One region of the Bradyrhizobium sp. AZCC 1610 genome, then DNA from elsewhere that is predicted to be linked to it. Evidence: predicted binding sites of a transcription regulator. Region 1 holds the regulator's gene; each other region holds the start of a gene.
The links. The regulator HrcA, encoded in region 1, represses chaperone genes, less so after heat shock. The targets are predictions, from matches to a motif close to GTTAGCACTCNCNNNNNGNGAGTGCTAAC.
Positions count from the first base shown of each region.

Region 2: a site for HrcA is predicted at 2,943-2,971, ahead of V1279_RS03120 (co-chaperone GroES). Genes of this name have one in related genera too.
Region 3: a site for HrcA is predicted at 3,251-3,279, ahead of V1279_RS20675 (co-chaperone GroES). Genes of this name have one in related genera too.

Region 1 covers NZ_JAZHRR010000001.1:7,285,317-7,292,009, forward strand. Annotated here, with positions in the region: gene V1279_RS35675 (penicillin-binding protein activator) at 1-668, shown strand, start outside; gene hemW (radical SAM family heme chaperone HemW) at 775-1,947, opposite strand; gene rdgB (RdgB/HAM1 family non-canonical purine NTP pyrophosphatase) at 1,940-2,569, opposite strand; gene rph (ribonuclease PH) at 2,581-3,294, opposite strand; gene hrcA (heat-inducible transcriptional repressor HrcA) at 3,453-4,541, shown strand; gene grpE (nucleotide exchange factor GrpE) at 4,720-5,325, shown strand; gene V1279_RS35705 (VOC family protein) at 5,344-5,724, opposite strand; gene V1279_RS35710 (helix-turn-helix domain-containing protein) at 5,839-6,690, opposite strand.
Region 2 covers NZ_JAZHRR010000001.1:629,943-636,635, reverse strand. Annotated here, with positions in the region: gene V1279_RS03135 (protein phosphatase CheZ) at 1-227, shown strand, start outside; gene V1279_RS03130 (IS110 family transposase) at 427-1,599, shown strand; gene V1279_RS03125 (hypothetical protein) at 2,201-2,716, opposite strand; gene V1279_RS03120 (co-chaperone GroES) at 3,081-3,377, shown strand; gene groL (chaperonin GroEL) at 3,550-5,196, shown strand; gene V1279_RS03110 (hypothetical protein) at 5,370-6,572, shown strand.
Region 3 covers NZ_JAZHRR010000001.1:4,157,946-4,164,638, reverse strand. Annotated here, with positions in the region: gene V1279_RS20690 (hypothetical protein) at 1-58, opposite strand, end outside; gene V1279_RS20685 (phasin family protein) at 266-727, opposite strand; gene groL (chaperonin GroEL) at 1,155-2,798, opposite strand; gene V1279_RS20675 (co-chaperone GroES) at 2,890-3,207, opposite strand; gene V1279_RS20670 (usg protein) at 3,590-3,877, shown strand; gene V1279_RS20665 (cupin domain-containing protein) at 3,982-4,530, shown strand; gene V1279_RS20660 (NupC/NupG family nucleoside CNT transporter) at 4,634-5,884, opposite strand; partial or broken gene V1279_RS20655 (MFS transporter) at 6,213-6,354, shown strand; gene V1279_RS20650 (SDR family oxidoreductase) at 6,494-6,693, opposite strand, start outside.

The DNA of each region.
Region 1 (6,693 bases):
CCGACGTCAACCGGATCGTTGATTATTCCGCCAGCATCGGAAAGAAATCTTTCGCGGCGCTGTTGCCGGACAATGCCTATGGCAATGTGGTGGAAGCAGCCTTCAAGCAGGCGGTCGGCCGCAAGGGGCGCATCGTCGCTTTCGAGAAATATAGCGTCGATCGTTCCGGTGCGGCGCGGACGGTAGCGCAGTCGCTGGGCTCGGCGGATGCGCTGTTCATCGCCGACGACGGCGAATCGGTCGTGGCGACGGCGGATGCCTTGACGGCTGCGGGCGCGAATCTGCGCAACATCCAGTTGCTCGGCACCGGGCTTTGGGACAATCCGCGCGTCTATGCGAGCGCTCCGCTGCAGGGCGGGCTCTATGCCGCGCCGGATCCCTCGGGCTTCCGTGCCTTCTCCGGCCGCTACCGCGCCAAATACGGCGCCGACCCCGTGCGCACCGCAACGCTCGCCTATGACGCGGTCGCGCTCGTCGCCGCGCTATCGAAGCAGGGCAGCCAACGTTTTGCGCCTGAAACGCTGACCAACCCGTCGGGCTTTGCCGGCATCGACGGCCTGTTCCGCTTCCGCTCCGATGGCAGCAACGAGCGCGGGCTTGCGGTGATGAAGGTCGCCAGCGGCGGCAGCACGCCGGTTGCGGGATCTCCGAAGAGCTTTGGGGCGTGATCTTTTCGTAGCCCGGATGGAGCGCAGCGTAATCCGGGATAGGCGCATCCACTTGCGAGTGGCCCCCGGATTTCGCTGCGCTCCATCCGGGCTACAAGGCCTGCGTCTACGCTGCCAGATCCGCGACCACGGCATCGAGCACGGGGAAACCGTCTTTCGTTACGCGCAGCCTGCCGTCGGCGTCGACAATGATGGCGCCTTCCTCCCGGAGCACGGCGATCCGGCTCGGATCGAGCATGCGGCCGGACAGGGCCGCGTAGCGTTTGGGGTCGATGCCCTCGGCAAGCCGCAATCCCATCAGCAGGAATTCGTCGGCACGCTCTTCGCTGTTGAGAAAATCGTCGGTCACGACGCCATGGCCGTTGGCCTCGACGCGCATCAGCCAGGCCTCGGGACGTTTTTCGGTCGCGATCGCGTGCCTCGTGCCATCGATGTCGAGGCGGCCATGCGCGCCCGGACCGATGCCGGCATATTCGTCGCCGCGCCAGTAGACCAGATTGTGCTGGCATTCGGCGCCTGCGCGCGCGTGGTTGGAAATCTCGTAGGCCGGCAAGCCATGATGCGCGCAGACTTCCTGCGTCACATCGTAGAGCGCGCGGGCAACCGCCTCGTCCGGTGTCTTCAGTTTGCCTGCCGCGTGCAGGCCGTAGAACGGCGTGCCTTCCTCGATCGTGAGCTGGTACAGCGAGAGATGTTCGGCCGCTTCCGAAATCGCGAGCTTCAATTCGTCGGCCCACATCTGCGGCGTCTGGTCGGGGCGGGCGTAGATCAGGTCGAACGAGTAACGGTCGAACGCGGTGCGCGCGATCGCGACCGCGTCCAGAGCTTCGCGTGCGCTGTGCAGCCGGCCCAATGCTTTCAGCGAGGCATCATCCAGCGCCTGTACGCCGAGCGAGACGCGGTTGACGCCGGCGGTGCGATAGCCGCGAAACCGCGTTGCCTCGACACTGGTGGGATTGGCTTCAAGCGTCACTTCCACGTTGGGCGCGACGCGCCAGTGCTTGCCGATTGCATCGAGGATTGAGCCTACGGTTTGCGGCTGCATCAGCGACGGCGTGCCGCCGCCGAGAAAGATCGACGTGACGGTGCGTCCCGGCGCGCGCGCCGCTGTGGTTTCGATCTCGCGCGCAAACGCACGGGCAAATCTTTCTTCGTCGATCGGCGCGTGGCGGACGTGGCTGTTGAAGTCGCAATACGGGCATTTCGACAGGCAGAACGGCCAGTGCACGTAGACACCGAAGGCGGTTCGCTTCGGGTAGTGGCGTTCGGCGCTAGCCAAGGCAGATCTCCGCCAGTTTGACGAAGGCACGCGCCCGGTGCGACAGGCCGAGGCCGAGCGGCGGCAGGCCGTGTTTCTCGATCGAGGTCATCTCGCCAAACGTCCGCGTGTGCCCGTCGGGCAGGAACGCCGGATCATAGCCGAATCCGGCGGTGCCGCGCGGCGGCCAGACCAGAGTTCCATCGGTGCGGGCCTCGACCTCCTCGATATGGCCGTCCGGCCAGGCAACGCACAGCGCGGACACGAAATGCGCCTTTCGCTTGTCGGGCGTGGTGGCGCCACGTTCCTGCAGCAGGCGCTCGATTCGCGTCATTGCCGCCATGAAATCCTTGCCCTCGCCGGCCCAACGCGCCGAGTAGATGCCGGGGGCGCCGTCCAGCGCATCGACCACGAGGCCGGAATCGTCGGCAAAGGCCGGCAGTTGCGCGGCTTTCGCCGCCGCGATTGCCTTGATTGCGGCATTGGCGCGAAACGTCTCGCCGCCTTCCTCGGGCTCGCCGAGGCCCAGGTCGCCCGCGGAAACGGCCTCGACGCCATGCGGCGCCAGCAATTCCCGCATCTCGGCGAGCTTGCCGGGATTGTGGGTCGCGATCACGAGGGCGCCGGTGATTCGACGGTGCATGTGCGATCAGACTACGCGACGGCCAGCTTCTGCAAGTCCACCAGACGCGCGACACCCTTGCGCGCCAGTTCCATCAGCGCCAGGAACTCGTCCTGCGAGAACGGCGTCTTCTCGGCGGTGCCCTGCACCTCGATGATGCGGCCGTCGCCGGTCATGACGAAATTGGCGTCAGTTTCGGCCTCGGAATCCTCGGCATAATCGAGGTCGAGCACCGGCGTGCCGTTGTAGATGCCGCAGGAGATCGCCGCGACATTGTCGCGCAGCACGTTGGCCTTCAGCATGTTGCGGTTTTTCATCCACGAGATGCAGTCGGCAAGGGCCACCCAGGCGCCCGTGATCGAGGCGGTGCGAGTGCCGCCATCGGCCTGGATCACGTCGCAGTCGACCGTGATCTGGCGCTCGCCGAGCGCTTCGAGGTCGACTGCTGCCCGCAAGGAACGACCGATCAGCCGCTGAATCTCGACCGTGCGGCCGCCCTGCTTGCCGGCGGCGGCCTCGCGGCGGGTGCGCTCCAGCGTGGCGCGCGGCAGCATGCCGTATTCGGCGGTGACCCAGCCGCGGCCCTGGCCCTTCAGCCATGGCGGCAGCCGTTCTTCCAGCGTGGCCGTGACCAGCACATGGGTGTCGCCGAACTTCACCATGCAAGAACCTTCGGCGTATTTGACGACGCCGCGTTCCAGCGACACGGGGCGCAGCTGATCGGGCGCACGGCGGCTTGGCCGCATGGGAAATCCTTTCGAAGATCGAGCGAAAATGCGTTTGCGGTGCTTGTAGGTGGGGGCGTGCGCAGCGGCAAGGGCCTTTGGCCCTGTTTGGAGGAAAGGGACGCTTGTCATTGGCCCGCCGGAGCGACAAATTAGGGGCTGTCCAAGGAGTTAAGCCCGTGGCCCACCACGATCCGATTGGCCTGATCGCGCCGCACGCCGGGCTCGCCCAGCTCAACGAGCGCTCGCGCGACATTTTTCGTCAAATTGTCGAGAGCTATCTCGCCACCGGCGACCCCGTCGGCTCGCGCAACATTTCGCGCCTGATCGCGGTGCCGCTGTCGCCGGCCTCCGTCCGCAACGTGATGTCGGACCTCGAAGCGCTCGGCCTGATCTATGCGCCGCATACCTCGGCAGGGCGGTTGCCGACCGAGCTTGGCCTGCGCTTCTTCGTCGACGCCTTGATGCAGGTCGGCGACCTCACCGAACCGGAACGGGAATCGATCCAGAGCCAGCTCGCATCCGTCGGGCGCGCGCAATCAGTCGAGGCGGCGCTCGGCGAAGCGCTGACGCGGCTGTCCGGCCTGACCCGGGCCGCCGCCGTGGTGCTGACCGCCAAATCGAATTCGCGGCTGAAGCACATCGAATTCGTGCGGCTGGAGCCGGAGCGCGCGCTGGTGGTGCTGGTCGGCGAAGACGGCCAGGTCGAAAACCGCGTGCTGGCGCTGCCGCCCGGCGTGCCCTCGTCGGCGCTGACCGAAGCGACCAACTTCCTCAATTCGCGGATTCGCGGGCGGACGCTTGCGGAAGCGCGCCTTGAGCTCGAAACCGCGCTGACGCAGAGCCGCGCCGAACTCGATCAATTGACGCAGAAGGTGATCGCGGCCGGCATCGCAAGCTGGTCCGGCGGCGACAACGACGACCGGCAATTGATCGTGCGCGGCCATGCCAATTTGCTGGAAGACCTGCACGCGCTGGAGGATCTCGAACGCGTCAAGTCGCTGTTCGACGATCTCGAGACCAAGCGCGGCGTGATCGATCTGTTGGGCCGGGCCGAGCGCGCCGAAGGTGTCAGGATTTTCATCGGATCGGAGAACAAGCTGTTTTCGCTGTCCGGTTCCTCCACCATCATCGCCCCCTATGGCGATGCCGCGGGCCGCATCGTCGGCGTTCTCGGCGTGATCGGGCCGACGCGGCTGAACTATGCAAGGGTGATTCCGACGGTGGATTACGCCGCCCGGATCGTCAGCCGGATGCTGCGTGGCTAATCTGCCCGAATAGGACCTCAATCCCGGACTTTTTTGGTTTGACGCATTTTCTTCACGCGAACCGGTGCCCACTTCGCTCGAAAACGCTATGGAAAGCTTGATTTTCGACCCCCAAAGCACGATATCCCGCTCAGCAAATCCCCATCGAACCAGATACGTTTTTTGAGAAGGCAGCCTTATGACCGATCCGAACCGGCCGAGTGATGATGCGGTGAAACCGGCCCAGACCGGCGAGCCCGTGGTCTCAAAACCCTACATCATGCCCGACGATCCCGAGGAAGGATCGAATGAGGCACTGACCAAGGAACTGGCCGAGACGCGCGACAAGATGCTGCGCACGCTGGCGGAAATGGAGAACCTGCGCCAGCGCACCAGGCGCGAGGTTGCCGATTCCAAGATGTACGGCATCACGGGCTTCGCGCGCGACATTCTCGATATCGCCGACAATCTGCAGCGCGCGCTCGACGCGATTCCGGCCGAGGCCAGGGAGACCGCCGACCCTGGCATCAAGGCCTTCATCGAGGGCGTGGAACTGACCGAGCGCTCGCTGCTCAACACGCTGGAGAAGAACGGCGTCAGGAAGTTCGATCCATCGGGCGAGAAGTTCGATCCCAACTTCCAGCAGGCGATGTACGAAGTGCCCGACCCATCCGTTCCGTCCGGGACGGTGGTTCAGGTCGTGCAGGCCGGCTTCATGATCGGCGAGCGCGTGCTGCGCCCGGCGCTGGTCGCCGTCTCCAAGGGCGGCGCCAAGGCCGCGCCGGCCGCCGACGTCACGAACTGAGCCGGACTCGAAAACGCTCTACGGCTTCTCGTCCGCCTTCGGCCGGTACGTGCCAAAACTCCAGAGATTGCCTTCTGGATCCCGGCAGGCGAAGTCGCGGCTGCCATAATCCGTGTCGTGCAGTTCCATCTCGATCTTTGCGCCTGATGCCTTGACCCTGGCATGCAGCGCGTCGGGATCGTCGACGGCGACGTAGAGCGCGTCGGTGCGGCGGCCGCCGATATCGCCGACGAGTTTGCCGTATTCGTCGTCGCGGGACTGGCCCAGCATCAGAAGCGAGGCGCCGTAGGCAAGTTCGGCATGCTGCACCGTGTCGCCGTTGCGGTAGACGACGCGCTCGGTGAAGCCGACCACGTCCTTCAGCCAGCCGATCATGGCCTCGGTATCCCGGCAGCGCATCGTCGGATAGATGCGCGGCGCTTCGATTTCGCTTTGGTTGGTCACGGAAAACCTCCTTGCTGATGGCTCCCGCGCCAATATGCCCAAGCGCGGCAGCGCCGGCTTGAAGATTTGTTACCGGGCCAGTTCGTCCAGCGGGCGCATCAGGCGGCTGTCGGTCAGGGCCAGCCGTTGGGCCCACGACGTTGGCGTTTCGCCGGCAAGGGTTGAAAATTCGCGGGCGAGATGCGCCTGATCGGCATAACCGCTCTCGGCCGCAATCCCGGCCCAGCCGTGCGCCTCTCCTGCATGTGCGAGCCGACAGGCTCGATGGAAACGCATGATGCGGGCAACCGGCTTCGGTGCGAGACCGAGTTCGGATCGAAAACGGTACACCAGGTGCTTGCGGCTCCAGCCTATCTCTTTCGCGAGCGCGGTGATCCGCGTGCCGCCCGCCGTGCGCGCCAATCGTCGATAGGCGAATTCGATCTCCGGGGACGGCAGGTGGTTGGCGCGATCAGCAACAAAATCCTCGACCAGGTCGAAACGGTTTTGCCAAAGGGGCGTCGCGCCAAGCCGTTCGCGCAGTTGCCGGCCTTCACGGCCCAGCACGTCTGACATGTCGACCATACGCGCGGCGAGATCGACGACGGCGTTGCCAAAGAATCGGTAGGCGCCGAGCGGCGTGAAATCCACCTGCACGCATTCGGCGCCGCCGTCGGACTCGATCAGGACCGGGCCGGCGTAAAGCCCGGCGGCGAAGCTCGGCTGCCGGTCGGCGGCATCAGGCTCGCGCCCGAGCGCGATCAGGAACGGCGTGCCGAAGCTGATGATCAGGGGTATCACCAGCGATGCGGTCTCGCGCTGGGAAAACCGGCCACGCGCCGTTTCACGGTAACCGGTCATTCCGGAGATGAGACCAGCCATGCGCTGTGAAGGCGGACGACGCGCCAACTCAAACGCGACCGGTGCCGTCACATCGGACATCCC
Region 2 (6,693 bases), 6.7 Mb from region 1:
AGGACCTTACCGGCCAGCGCATCAGCAAAGTGATGAGCACGATGAAGTTCATCGAACAGCACATCAATGCGATGATGGATATCTGGGGCGGCGTCGATGCCATCAAGGCGCACGCCCCCCCGATCGTGGATGCCCGCGAAGGCGACGCCAAGCTGCTGAACGGCCCGAAGCTGGACGGCGACGACGGTCACGCCTCGCAGAACGACATCGACGCGCTGTTCGATTGATCGGACTGGTTAACGCAGACTAAATAAAAACGCCGGCAGCGATGCCGGCGTTTTTTTCTGTTTGAGCGGCCAACTTCTCCCCTGTCGTCGCCCGCCTTGTGCGCAATTGTGCACTGGGGCGGGCGATCCAGATGCTATGGGGAGCGGCGGCGAGGGTGTGAATGCCCTCGAGCGCCGTGATCACGCAATGGAGCACCCCATGTCGCAATCGTTTGACGCCAGCAGGTCCCTCACCGCCTTCGAACAGGATAGCACATTGGTCGCAGTGATCGAGATGAGCCAGTCGAAGTGGCTCGTTGCGGCTGTGATCCCGGGGGTCGAGCGCCAGCCCCTGAAGAAGCTTGGTGCAAATGCGGACGCTCTGCTGAAGCTGTTGCAGCGCTGGCAGGATGAAGCGCGCAAGGCCGGGCGGACGGTCAGGCGGATCGTCTGCGCCTATGAGGCCGGGCGAGACGGATTCTGGCTGGCGCGCTGGCTGCAGGCGCGCGCCATCGAGACCTACGTCATCCATGCTGCGAGTATTGCGGTGTCCCGCGAGCACCGGCGCGCCAAGACCGATCGGATCGACACGGAACTGCTGATGCGATCGTTTCTCGGCTGGCTGCATGGCGAGAAGCGCCATTGCAGCATGGTCGCGATCCCGACCATGGCAGAAGAAGATGCGCGGCGGCCGAGCCGCGAACGGGAGAGCCTCGTGGGCGAGCAGACACGGATCGTCAACCGGATCAAGGGTGTCCTCGCCCTGTTCGGCATCGGCGGGTTCAATCCGAAGCTGCGCAAGGCGGCGCAGAAGCTTGCGACGCTGCGCACCGCGGAAGGAACGCCGCTGCCGCAGAATGCCGACGCGGAGCTGCGCCACGATCTGGAGCGGCTGCGCCTGGTGCGCGACCAGATCCGCATCATCGAGAGCGAACGGGTGCGCCGGCCCGCTGTTGCGCCGGCGGCTGCGACAGGTCCTCACGCGATGGTGCGTCTGATCGCAAGGGTTTTTGGCGTCGGCATCGAGACTGCCGACATGCTGGTGAATGAGGCGTTGGTGCGCAATCTGCGTGATCGCAGAGCCGTGGCGCGCTATGCCGGACTAACCGGCGCGCCGGACGAAAGCGGCAAGCGCCACCGCGAGAAGGGACTGGCCCGCGCCGGCAACGGTCGGGTCCGCCGCGGCATGATCCAACTGGCCTGGCGCTTTCTGATCTTCCAGAAGGATAGCCGGCTCGTCCGTTGGTTCCGCGAGCGCACAGCGGATGGCCGCAGCACCACGCGCAAAACCATGATCGTGGCGCTGGCGCGCAAGCTGCTCATCGCGCTGTGGCGGCTGGCAACCACCGGCGAGATAACTGAGGGGCTCAGGCTGCGCCCGGCCGGCACTTGACCATGCAGCTTCCGCAACTCCAACACGATTGACGGTTCAGCAGCCGGCAGTCTGCCGACGACATCCGAGGTGGCGGTGATCCGCCGGAATACATGGCCTTTGCGCCGCGACCCAGAATGGACCCGCCGCCCCGGAGCTTCGCCCCCCGATGCGCATGCATGCATCATGGTTCTGGTCCCGATCGATCAACCGAATACAAGTCTGCGACGCGGTATCGCGTCCACGGTGGGCTCGCCTCGGAAATCGTCCCTATGCCGCTAACGCCAAACCTCGTCCCGCCCTCAAGCCTGCCGCCGGGCTCACGACCGTCAAGGGCTGCGTCGCTCCGCGATGGCCTGCGGCCACCCTTGACCGTCGTTCCGCCCAGGCGGCTAGTCGTCTCGGGGTCGGGACGAGGAGATGTCGGTCTTCGTCGAACAAGGAGACGACAGCAATGATCTGACAACGATCACTCTTGATCACCCCCATACAAGTATTCCAGAGACGTCAGCGATTCAGCGGAGAAGCCGCGGCGTACTGGATGCCCCGCCGGAGCCTGTCATCGGGCGCGCATTCGCGCGACCCGTTGGCGGGGCATGACGGCAAGGGAATGCAGTTTGCCTCACGCCCGCGGCGCGCAGCGCACATAGACCATGTTGCCGTAACGGACCGCGGCATCCTTTTCGATGAAGCGGGTCACGAGCACGCGGCCGTCGAACGAGACGATCTCGCGGTCCTGGTCGCTGCCGGCGGGACCGGGCGGGCCGATATAGTTCTTGCCGCCCGGGCTGCCCTTGAGGCGCAGTTCCTGCGGGGTGGCCTGGTCGGCCAGATGCATGACGACGCCGCCGCTCTGGCCGGCGCCGATCACATAAGGCTGCTTGCACTGCCCTCGCGCCGCCGCTTCGGTGCGGGCGCGGTCATTGGGATTCTGGAACGAAGCGAGGCCCCAGCGGCCGACGATCTCGTCGGAGCGGATGGTCGCCGGCATTTCCGGCGCGAGGCCGGGCTCGGCGTCGGGGGGCGGACTGGACGACAGCGACGGCAGGCTCATGCTGCTGCACGCCGCCAGCAAGATCGTCAGCGCCGACGCGATCGCCAGATTGGCAACCGTACGCGCATTACGTGAGCTGATCATCGCATTCCCCCGAGCAAATCCTTGGCCGCTCCCGTCAAGCAGCCGATAAGCAGCCGCCGATAAGCAGCCAACCGCAAAAAGCCTGCCGGAGCAATGACGTCGGTTAAAATTACGCCGCTGCGCCGATTTGGTTTCCGTAGCACCATCCTATATTGGCCTCACCAAGGCTTTAACCCCCTTGTTTGCTTGACAGGATCGGCGCCAAGCCATATTCCCCGGCCCCACGTTTAGCACTCAAATACAAAGATTGCTAAGGGTCGTGCTGCCCCGCCCGGGGCGGCGTCGAATACCCGGTATTCCCAGCCATTTTCGATGGCACAGACCTGAAACCACGCCTTCCAAAGGAACTTCAAGAGGAGACGTCATGGCTAAATCCAAATTTCGTCCGCTGCACGACCGCGTCGTGGTAAAGCGCATCGATGCCGAAGAGAAGACCAAGGGCGGCATCATCATTCCCGACAGCGCCAAGGAAAAGCCGTCGCAAGGCGAAATCACCGCCGTGGGCCCGGGCGGCCGCGACGAGGCCGGCAAGCTGATTCCGATCGACCTTCAGGTCGGCGACCGCGTGCTGTTCGGCAAATGGTCGGGTACCGAGGTCAAGCTCGACGGCGAGGAACTCCTGATCATGAAGGAGTCCGACATCATGGGCGTGCTGAGCTGACCGAATAGACCCGAACCGCCGCCGCACACCAATCGTCATGCCCGGGCTTGACCCGGGCATCCATCATTCTTCGGAAGAGTCACGCGAAGGCGATGGATTGCCGGGTCAAGCCCGGCAATGACGGCGAGGAAGAGCAGCGGCTGATTTACCCCAATTTCCAGGAGCAATTCAAATGGCTGCCAAAGACGTTAAATTTTCCGGCGACGCCCGCGACCGCATGCTGCGCGGCGTCGATATTCTCGCCAACGCCGTGAAGGTGACGCTCGGCCCCAAGGGCCGCAACGTCGTCATCGACAAGAGCTTCGGCGCTCCCCGCATCACCAAGGATGGCGTCACCGTCGCCAAGGAGATTGAGCTCGAGGACAAGTTCGAGAACATGGGCGCGCAGATGCTGCGCGAAGTCGCCTCCAAGACCAACGACACCGCCGGCGACGGCACCACCACCGCGACCGTGCTGGCGCAGGCGATCGTGCGCGAAGGCGCCAAGTCGGTCGCCGCCGGCATGAACCCGATGGACCTCAAGCGCGGCATCGACATCGCAGTCCTCGCCGTCGTCAAGGATATCGAGAAGCGCGCCAAGCCGGTCGCCTCTTCGTCCGAAGTCGCCCAGATCGGCACCATCTCGGCCAACGGCGACGCGGCCATCGGCAAGATGATCGCGCAGGCGATGCAGAAGGTCGGCAATGAAGGCGTGATCACGGTCGAGGAGAACAAGTCGCTCGAGACCGAAGTCGACATCGTCGAGGGCATGAAGTTCGACCGCGGCTACCTGTCGCCCTACTTCATCACCAACGCCGAAAAGATGACGGCCGAACTCGAAGACGTCTACGTGCTGCTGCACGAGAAGAAGCTGTCCGGCCTGCAGTCGATGCTGCCGGTGCTGGAAGCCGTGGTGCAGTCGGGCCGTCCGCTGCTGATCGTCGCCGAGGACGTCGAGGGCGAGGCACTGGCGACACTCGTCGTCAACCGCCTGCGCGGCGGCCTGAAGGTCGCCGCCGTCAAGGCGCCGGGCTTCGGCGATCGCCGCAAGGCGATGCTGGAAGACATCGCGATCCTGACCGGCGGTCAGCTGATCTCAGATGAACTCGGCATGAAGCTCGAAAGCGTCACCATCAACATGCTCGGCCGCGCCGGCAAGGTGGTGATCGACAAGGAAAACACCACGATCGTCAAGGGCGCCGGCAAGAAGAAGGACATCGAAGCCCGCGTCACGCAGATCAAGGCGCAGATCGAGGAAACCACCTCGGACTACGACCGCGAAAAGCTGCAGGAGCGTCTGGCCAAGCTCGCCGGCGGCGTCGCGGTGATCCGCGTCGGCGGCGCGACCGAGATCGAGGTCAAGGAAAAGAAGGATCGCGTCGAGGACGCCCTCAACGCGACCCGTGCGGCCGTCCAGGAAGGCATCGTGCCGGGCGGCGGCGTGGCGCTGCTGCGCGCCAAGAAAGCCGTCGGCCGCATCCACAACGACAATTCCGACGTCCAGGCCGGTATCAATATCGTGCTGAAGGCGCTGGAAGCTCCGGTCCGCCAGATCTCGGAGAATGCCGGTGTCGAGGGCTCGATCGTGGTCGGCAAGATCCTCGAGAACAAGTCCGAGACCTTCGGCTTCGACGCCCAGACCGAGGAATATGTCGATATGGTCGACAAGGGCATCATCGACCCGGCCAAGGTGGTTCGTACCGCGCTGCAGGACGCTTCGTCGGTCGCGGGCCTGCTGGTGACCACCGAAGCCATGGTCGCCGAACTGCCAAGGGAGCCCGCGCCGGCGATGCCCGGCGGTGGCGGCGGCATGGGTGGAATGGGCGGCATGGGCTTCTAAGGCCTGGCTTTCCCAAGCAAACAGATCGAAGGCTGCCTCCGGGCGGCCTTCTTTTTTGGCTTTTTTTGGCGATGAAGCACGCCCGATCGGTTCCAGACGTGCTTGGCTCGAAAACTCTGCCGGGGTTTGCTACTTACGACCCCTGCCGATTCCATCGTTTCAGGGAATTTCATATGCGCGTGCGCTCCCTTCTCCTGCTCGGTCTGATCACGGTCTCCCCAAGCCTCGCTTTCGCCCAGATGAAACTTCCCTCCAAGACGGCGCCGGGCGCCATCGAGACACGCTATTTCACCGCAATCGACGGCCTGATGGACGGCAACGCCGATGTCATCCTGAAGGAAACCCGCCAGGGCAAGGCCGTCACCGCGGCCGTGCTCGACGTCTGTTACCCCGCCGCGAAGGGCTCCGACCGCAAGGACCGCTTCGTCGCCAATCTCGCCGTCCTCAACGGGCAGAACCTGACCGGCATCACGCAGAGCCTCGGTGACAAGCTGCCGGTCACCGTCAAGCTGTCGCGCAAGCCTGTCGGCGACACCTTCGAATTCCGCGGCCAGATCACGATTGGTCAGGCTGTCACCGAAGTGACCTCGACGGACAATTCCGATCTCAGCGAGAAGGAATTTCTGGACAACCAGACCAGCGACGACGGCATCACCCCGGCGCCGAAGGATTTTACCGACGTTTCGCCTGAGGCGTTCGGCGTGCGGGTCAAGCTCGACGCCGCGCTCGATTTCCTCAAAAGCCTGAAGGGCGAGGCCGTCGAGGTCGGGCTCTCGAGCCTTTCGATCTCCTGCGATGCACTGCGCGCGGGCGAGCAGACCATCAGCCTCACGGCCGATCCGGAGCGCACGGCTGCGCTGATTGCAAAGGCCAAATCGATGCCGGGCGTGGTCGCGGCGGGATGGACCAGCGGCTCTGTCGAGATGGACCGCACCATCCGCTTTGCCGCGGCCGAATGGCGCGACGGCGACAAGATCAACAAGGACAAGATCGCATCGGCGATTTCGGGCGTGCTCGCGAAAACGCTGGCCGCCAAGGCCGCAGGCACCGAGTGGGACGCCAACACCGGAAAACTGACATTGACCTTGAAGCGGCCGAGCCCGGTCTATCCGGCGCTCGGCCTCACCGAAAGCGTCGAGGTCACCGCGCTGGTCTCGCCGGACAAACCGGGTCCATCCGACAGACTGATGCTGTGGATCTCGAGCCCGGTGATAACGACCGCGGATGAAGGCACCGGCCCCAAGCTGAGCCTGTCGGAAGAGTCCACCGGCGACGAGGAAGGCGGCGAGCCAAAGGACGACAACGGTTCGGTCGAAGCGCTGGCCAGGGAATTCAAGGGCCAGCGCTGGGACGCCGACAGGAGCGTGTGGAAGTAAGGTCGCATGCCAGCACGATGGGGCGAGGGCGACCGGCAGGCTGCGCGCGTATCAACGCCTTCCCGCCACGGTACAGTGCGCAATGATCTGGTCCCGTGCCTCGATTGTTAAGATTCGATTC
Region 3 (6,693 bases), 3.1 Mb from region 1:
TGATGCCCGTGGGAATCGCGTGTCCGGTTTGCGGACATTTGATCATCACCATACCCATGCCGTTCTCCCTTGCGATCGTCTTTATGGATTTTTACAAATAAGTACCGGCCGGTTGGAGTGCGCCTGTCGGTGCGGGTTACTTGGGGGGCATCGCGCACCTTGTTTGGTCGAGCAAGGCCAGTGGGGGCTGCATGCTCGCCGGGCTTATTCCAACCGGCCGGATCTCTCCTCAAACGAATCCTCAGTCGTGAATCGGGCGGCTTTTTTAACCTGCTCGGTGGAAAGCCTTGGTGAAGTGCTTCCTGATCGGCTCGCCCGTTTCCGTTGCGAGCTTCTGGGTGAGCGCCCATAATTCTCTGTTCTGGTCGGAAGCGGTGTTAAACGCCTTGCGCGTTTGCGCCGCCGACAAGGTAAAGACATCGGTCGCTGACTTGCTGCCGCAGAGATCGATCAGAAAATCGAACGCAGAGGCGGCATTGGCGTTTGAAATTTCAATTACCTTCAGCCCGTAGTCGGTCGCGCTTCTGGCGTTGCCCGAATAGGTCTCGCGCAGCGCTTCCGTCATCTCCTCCGACGCGGCCCTGATCTTTTCAAAACCTTCCCGTGCGCGGGCGAGGGCCTGCTCATTGCCGCCGATGCCAGCCAAGCCGATCTTCGAGAAGTCCGGCAGCGGCATCCCGAAAACATTGGTTCCGTTCGGTGTCACTTTCATTTCGCTTTCATTCACGCAACATTACTCCTCTCAGGCGAAAGCATTCTCCGCGACGCTCGCAAGCGTCACGAGAGCTCGCGCTCCGTGTTCGATCAGATTTTGGATGAGCCTTGATTAGCCCCGACCCGATACGACTTTGCGCTAAGAGAAGGAGTGCGTCGGTTCGAATTGCGACTCTCGCGCGAAATTTTTTCCGGATTTGTCAATACAAACGATGGTATATTTTACACAACGCTGTGCATAACAAGGATATCCGAGGACGCAGGAAGCCTTTTCTTCAGCGTAGCGTTGCGGGGGAAATTCCCGCGTTGTGTGGCGGGCATCACCATCGTCCTGCCCAAACAAAAACCCCGGCATTTCTGCCGGAGTTTTGCATTTTTCGAGCGAGGTCCCGGTTCTGCGGAGCGGCATGAATGCCGCACCGCGCCCGGGAAAGGCTGGATCAGAAGTCCATGCCGCCCATGCCGCCGCCCGGAGGCATGCCGGCGCCGGCGCCCTGGTTCTTCTTCGGCAGTTCGGCGATCATGGCTTCGGTGGTGATCAGCAGAGCCGCGACCGAGGCCGCGTTCTGGATCGCCGCACGAACGACCTTGGTCGGGTCGATGATGCCCTTGGAGACCAAATTGCCGTATTCGCCGGTCTGCGAGTCGAAGCCGTAATTGTACTGCTCCTTCTCGAGGATCTTGCCGACGATGACGGAGCCGTCTTCACCGGCGTTGATCGCGATCTGGCGGGCCGGCGCGGACAGCGCCTTGCGCACGATCTCGACACCGGTCTTCTGGTCGTCGTTCGCGGTCTTGATGCGCTTGAGCTGCTCGGAGGCGCGGAGCAGGGCGACGCCGCCGCCCGGCACGATGCCTTCTTCCACCGCCGCACGGGTCGCATGCATCGCGTCATCCACGCGATCCTTGCGCTCCTTGACTTCGACTTCGGTCGCGCCGCCGACGCGGATCACCGCGACGCCGCCTGCGAGCTTGGCCAGGCGCTCCTGGAGCTTCTCGCGGTCGTAGTCCGAGGTGGTTTCCTCGATCTGCGCCTTGATCTGCTGCACGCGCGCCTCGATGTCGGCCTTCTTGCCGGCGCCGTTGACGATGGTGGTGTTTTCCTTGTCGATCATCACCTTCTTGGCGCGGCCGAGCATCTGCAGGGTCACGTTCTCGAGCTTGATGCCGAGATCTTCCGAGATCGCCTGACCACCGGTCAGAACCGCGATGTCCTGCAGCATGGCCTTGCGGCGATCGCCGAAGCCCGGAGCCTTGACGGCCGCAACCTTGAGGCCGCCACGCAGACGGTTGACGACGAGGGTGGCAAGGGCTTCGCCTTCGACGTCTTCCGCGACGATGACCAGCGGCTTGCCGGTCTGCACCACGGCTTCGAGCAGGGGCAGCAGTTCGTTCAGCGAGGAGAGCTTCTTCTCGTTGATCAGGATGTAGGCATCGTCCATCTCAACGCGCATCTTGTCGGCGTTGGTGACGAAGTAGGGCGAGATGTAGCCGCGGTCGAACTGCATGCCCTCGACGACGTCGAGTTCGGTCTCGAGCGACTTGGCTTCTTCAACCGTGATGACGCCCTCGTTGCCGACTTTCTTCATGGCATCGGCGAGGAACTTGCCGATTTCGGCGTCGCCGTTGGCGGAGATGGTGCCGACCTGGGCGATTTCCTCGTTCGAGGTGACCTTCTTGGAGTTCTTGACGAGGTCGGCGACCACGGCTTCCACCGCGAGATCGATACCGCGCTTCAGATCCATCGGGTTCATGCCGGCGGCGACCGACTTGGCGCCTTCACGGACGATTGCAGCCGCGAGAACGGTTGCGGTGGTGGTGCCGTCGCCGGCAGCATCGGCCGACTTGGAGGCGACTTCGCGCACCATCTGCGCGCCCATGTTCTCGAACTTGTCGTCGAGTTCGATTTCCTTGGCGACGGTGACGCCGTCCTTGGTAATGCGGGGAGCGCCGAACGACTTGTCGAGCACGACGTTGCGGCCCTTCGGACCGAGCGTCACCTTGACGGCGTTGTTAAGGATGTCGACGCCGCGCAGCATGCGGTCGCGGGCATCGACGCCGAATTTGACTTCCTTGGCTGACATATTTGATTTCCCTGAGTTGATCTTGGTCTCTCACCCTGTCGGGGAGGCGCCGCGCGGGCGCTCCTCAGGGTGAGCGGTGCGGGCGAAGCGCTTAGGCAGCCTTCTTCTTGCTGGCGGGAACGTCGGTGAGAACGCCCATGATGTCGGACTCCTTCATGATCAGGAGTTCTTCACCGTCGATCTTGACCTCGGTGCCCGACCATTTGCCGAACAGCACGCGGTCGCCGACCTTGAGGTCGATCGGGATCAGCTTGCCGGCTTCGTCGCGGCCGCCCGGGCCCACGGCGGTGATTTCGCCCTGCGAGGGCTTTTCCTTGGCACTGTCCGGAATGATGATGCCGCCAGCGGTCTTCTCTTCGGCGTCGATGCGCTTGACCACGACGCGGTCGTGAAGCGGACGGAATTTCATGCAGTCCTCCTAAGTTTCTGAAGATGTTGTCGAATTCTGGAATTTTGGCAGTCCGGGCAGGCGAGTGCCAGCTCGGCTGCGGTGGACATAAGCCAGTCTTGTTCGGGGGACAAGGGCTTCTAGCAGAAAAATTGGCACTCAAATATGACGGCTGCCAATTTGATTAATCATGATTAACCGGGGCGGCGGGGCCCCGGGACCCCGTATTAGCACGTGCGGTAAGGTGCTGCTAACGCGACCTTTTTCAACAGATCGTTAAACATTTAGGCTTGTGATGGGTTGGTCTCGTGCGTCACATTTCTCTCATGTGAGCGCATCTCCGCCGGGGTGGCTCGGTGTGTGGCCACCACGTGAAATGCGCTTCCAGCAATGGAGGTTTGGCATGGTCTCGCAGGTTGGAGTTGCTTCCGACGATTTCCGGAAGCAGGTGCTGGGTTACGGGCTGACGACGGCGCAAATCCTTTATCGGATGCCGGATCATCCCTCATTGCTGCAGACCTATGTCTGGCAGAACTACGATCTTTGCCCGAAATTCCCGGCGCTGAAGGATTTCCTCGCCTTCTGGCACGAGAAGCTCGATGGTCCGCTGTTCTCGGTGACGGTAGCGCATTGCAAGCTGATCAAGCCGGCCGAGCTGCGCGCCGTCGACGGCGTGTTCAGGCTGCATTGAAAGCGCGCTGATTTTGTAGGGTGAGCACGGCGCGAAGCGCGCCTTTGCCCATCCTGTGAAATTGAATTCGTGGTAGCCTCCCTGCATCAACAAGGGAGGCACCAATGGCCAAGCAGAAGGCGACATCAAAAGCCGCAGCCAAGACCGCGGTGAAGAAGAAATGGACGGGGCACCAGACCGCCGCCAAATCCTCCGCGCGCAAGACCATCAAGTCCAAGGGACGCGTGTCCGCCGCGAAGTCAAAGGCCGTCAAGTCCAAGGCGCGGCCGAAGCAGCGCATTGCCATCAGCCATCACCGCGAAGAGGATTTCAAGGCCGACGGGCTGCGCACCTACGCGAAATACCGCGACCTCGGCATCGCGGACGCGACGCACGGCCTGGCGCAGGCGCATGTGATCCGCCTGCAGGGGCCCTGCAATCCGGCGGAAGTTTCAAAACTGCATTACCACGACGTCGAATTCCAGATGGTCTACGTGCTCAAGGGCTGGGTGAAGACCTACATGGAAGGCCAGGGCGAGACGCTGATGAAAGAGGGCAGCGCCTGGACCCAGCCGCCGCGCATCAAGCATCTGATCATGGATTATTCCGACGACGTCGAATTGCTGGAAGTGATTTTGCCGGCGGAGTTCAAGACGGTGGAGTTGGCGAGTTGATCTTGTAGCCCGGATGGAGCGAAGCGAAATCCGGGAACGGTAGGAGCGATTGAGCAAGAGTCCCGGATTGCGCTCCGCTCCATCCGGGCTACGGGCTGCCGGGCTACGTCATCACCCCCACCACTGCGCCCATCAAACACGTCGTCAGCGTGCCCGAGACGATCGACTTCAACCCCAGCGCATTGATCTCCTCGCGCCGCTCCGGTGCCATCGTCCCGAGGCCGCCGATCATGATGCCGAGGCTGGCAAAATTGGCAAAGCCGCACATCGCATAGAGCATGATCAGCCGCGAGCGCGGGTCGAGCGCATCGGTGCCGAGTTTCGACAGGTCGACATAGGCGATCAATTCATTGAGCACGGTCTTGGTGCCCATCAGGCTGCCCGCCGTGATCGCCTGCGGCCAGGGCAAGCCCATCAGCCAGCACACGGGCGCCATCAGAAGCCCGAGTAAACGCTGCAGCGAAATTTTGGCGCCGCCGATCTCGGGCAACAGCCCGAGGATGGCGTTGACGAGAAAGACCAGCGCTACCAGCACCAGCAGCATGGCGACGATGTTCAGGAGAAGTTCAAGTCCCGCCGTGGTGCCCTTGGCGATGGCGTCCATCGTGGAGGAGGCATGCATGTCGGGATCGGCCAGTGAGCCGCCGGTGCGCTTGTCCGAAGTCTCCGGAACGATGATCAGGCTGACGAGAATGGCCGCCGGCGCGCCCAGCACGGAGGCGATGACGAAATGCGCCGCCGCATCCGGGATCAGCGGCGCAAGGAAGGTGGCGTAGAGCACCAGCACGGTGCCGGCGATGCCGGCCATGCCGCCGGTCATGACCAGGAACAATTCGCTGCGCGTGAGCTGCGCCAGATACGGGCGGATGAACAGCGGCGCCTCGACCATGCCGAGAAAGATATTCGACGCGGTCGACAGTCCCACCGCGCCGCCAACGCCGAGCGTGCGCTCCAGCATCCATGCCATGCCGCGCACGATCGGCGGCAGCACGCGCCAATAGAACAGTAGCGTCGTGAGAACGCTCATGACCAGCACAATCGGCAGCGCCTGAAACGCCAGGATGAAATCCGCACCCGGCGCCTTGAGGTCGAACGGCAGCGCGCCGCCGCCGAGGTAACCGAACACGAACGACGTGCCGGCGCGGGATGCAGCCGAGATGGTGTTGACGGCGTCATTGATGGCGCCGAACGCCTTCGCCACCGGCGGCAGCTTGAGCAGCACCAGCGCGGTGATAACGGTGACGGCAAGCCCGACCGCCATTTGCCGCAACGAGACCGCGCGGCGGCTTTCGCTGAGCGACCACGCTATCGCCAGCAACGCCAGCACGCCGAACGCCGATTGCAGTTGCAGCATGAATCCCCCAGAACCCCGGAAACGATTATGCCAGCCTTGCCGGTTCGTGAAAACCCAACTGGTGTCCCGGACGCGGTGCAGCGCCTTAGCGTTGCGCCGCAGAGCCGGGACCCATCTCACGCCACGCGGAATGGGCCCGGCTCAGCAGCGCAGCATTCGCGCCGCGCTGCGTCCGGGGACACGTGAGCCCCATCAACCGCAGCCATTGACAACAGCCTGGCGTCACCGCTCGGATATGTCCGCCACCACGCCTGTCGGCGCCCGCGACCTGCTCAGGCACCGGCCGTTCCTGTTCTCCCTGTTGTCGCGTAGCCTCTCACGCTTCGCCAGCCAGTTCGAGAGCGGCGTCACGGCGGCGCTGTTCGGCACTGTGCCGGCCGCCGTTCTCGGCGGCGTCGGCACCATCGCGATCGCGTTGCTATGGATGAAGCTGTTTCCGGCGCTGCGGGAAGGTGGAGCGGCTGGAGTAGGGGGCGGCTGCCGTGTCCCGGACGCGGTGCAGCGTCTTCACGCTGCTCCGCAGAGCCGGGACCCATCGTGCAGCGTATGGCCCCCGGCTCTGCAGCGCAGCACTTCATGCCGCGCTGCGTCCGGGGCACGAGAACGCGCTTACCCCCGCCCCACAAACGGCATCTTGGTCGCCATGACCGTCATGAACAGCACGTTGGCGTCGAGCGGCAGGCCGGCCATGTAGGCGACCGCGTCGCCGACCGCCTTTGCGTCCATGCGCGGCTCGTGTTTCATCGTGCCATCGGGCTGCATCACGCCGGGGCCGGCGACCATGCGATCCGTCATCGGGGTCGCGGCGT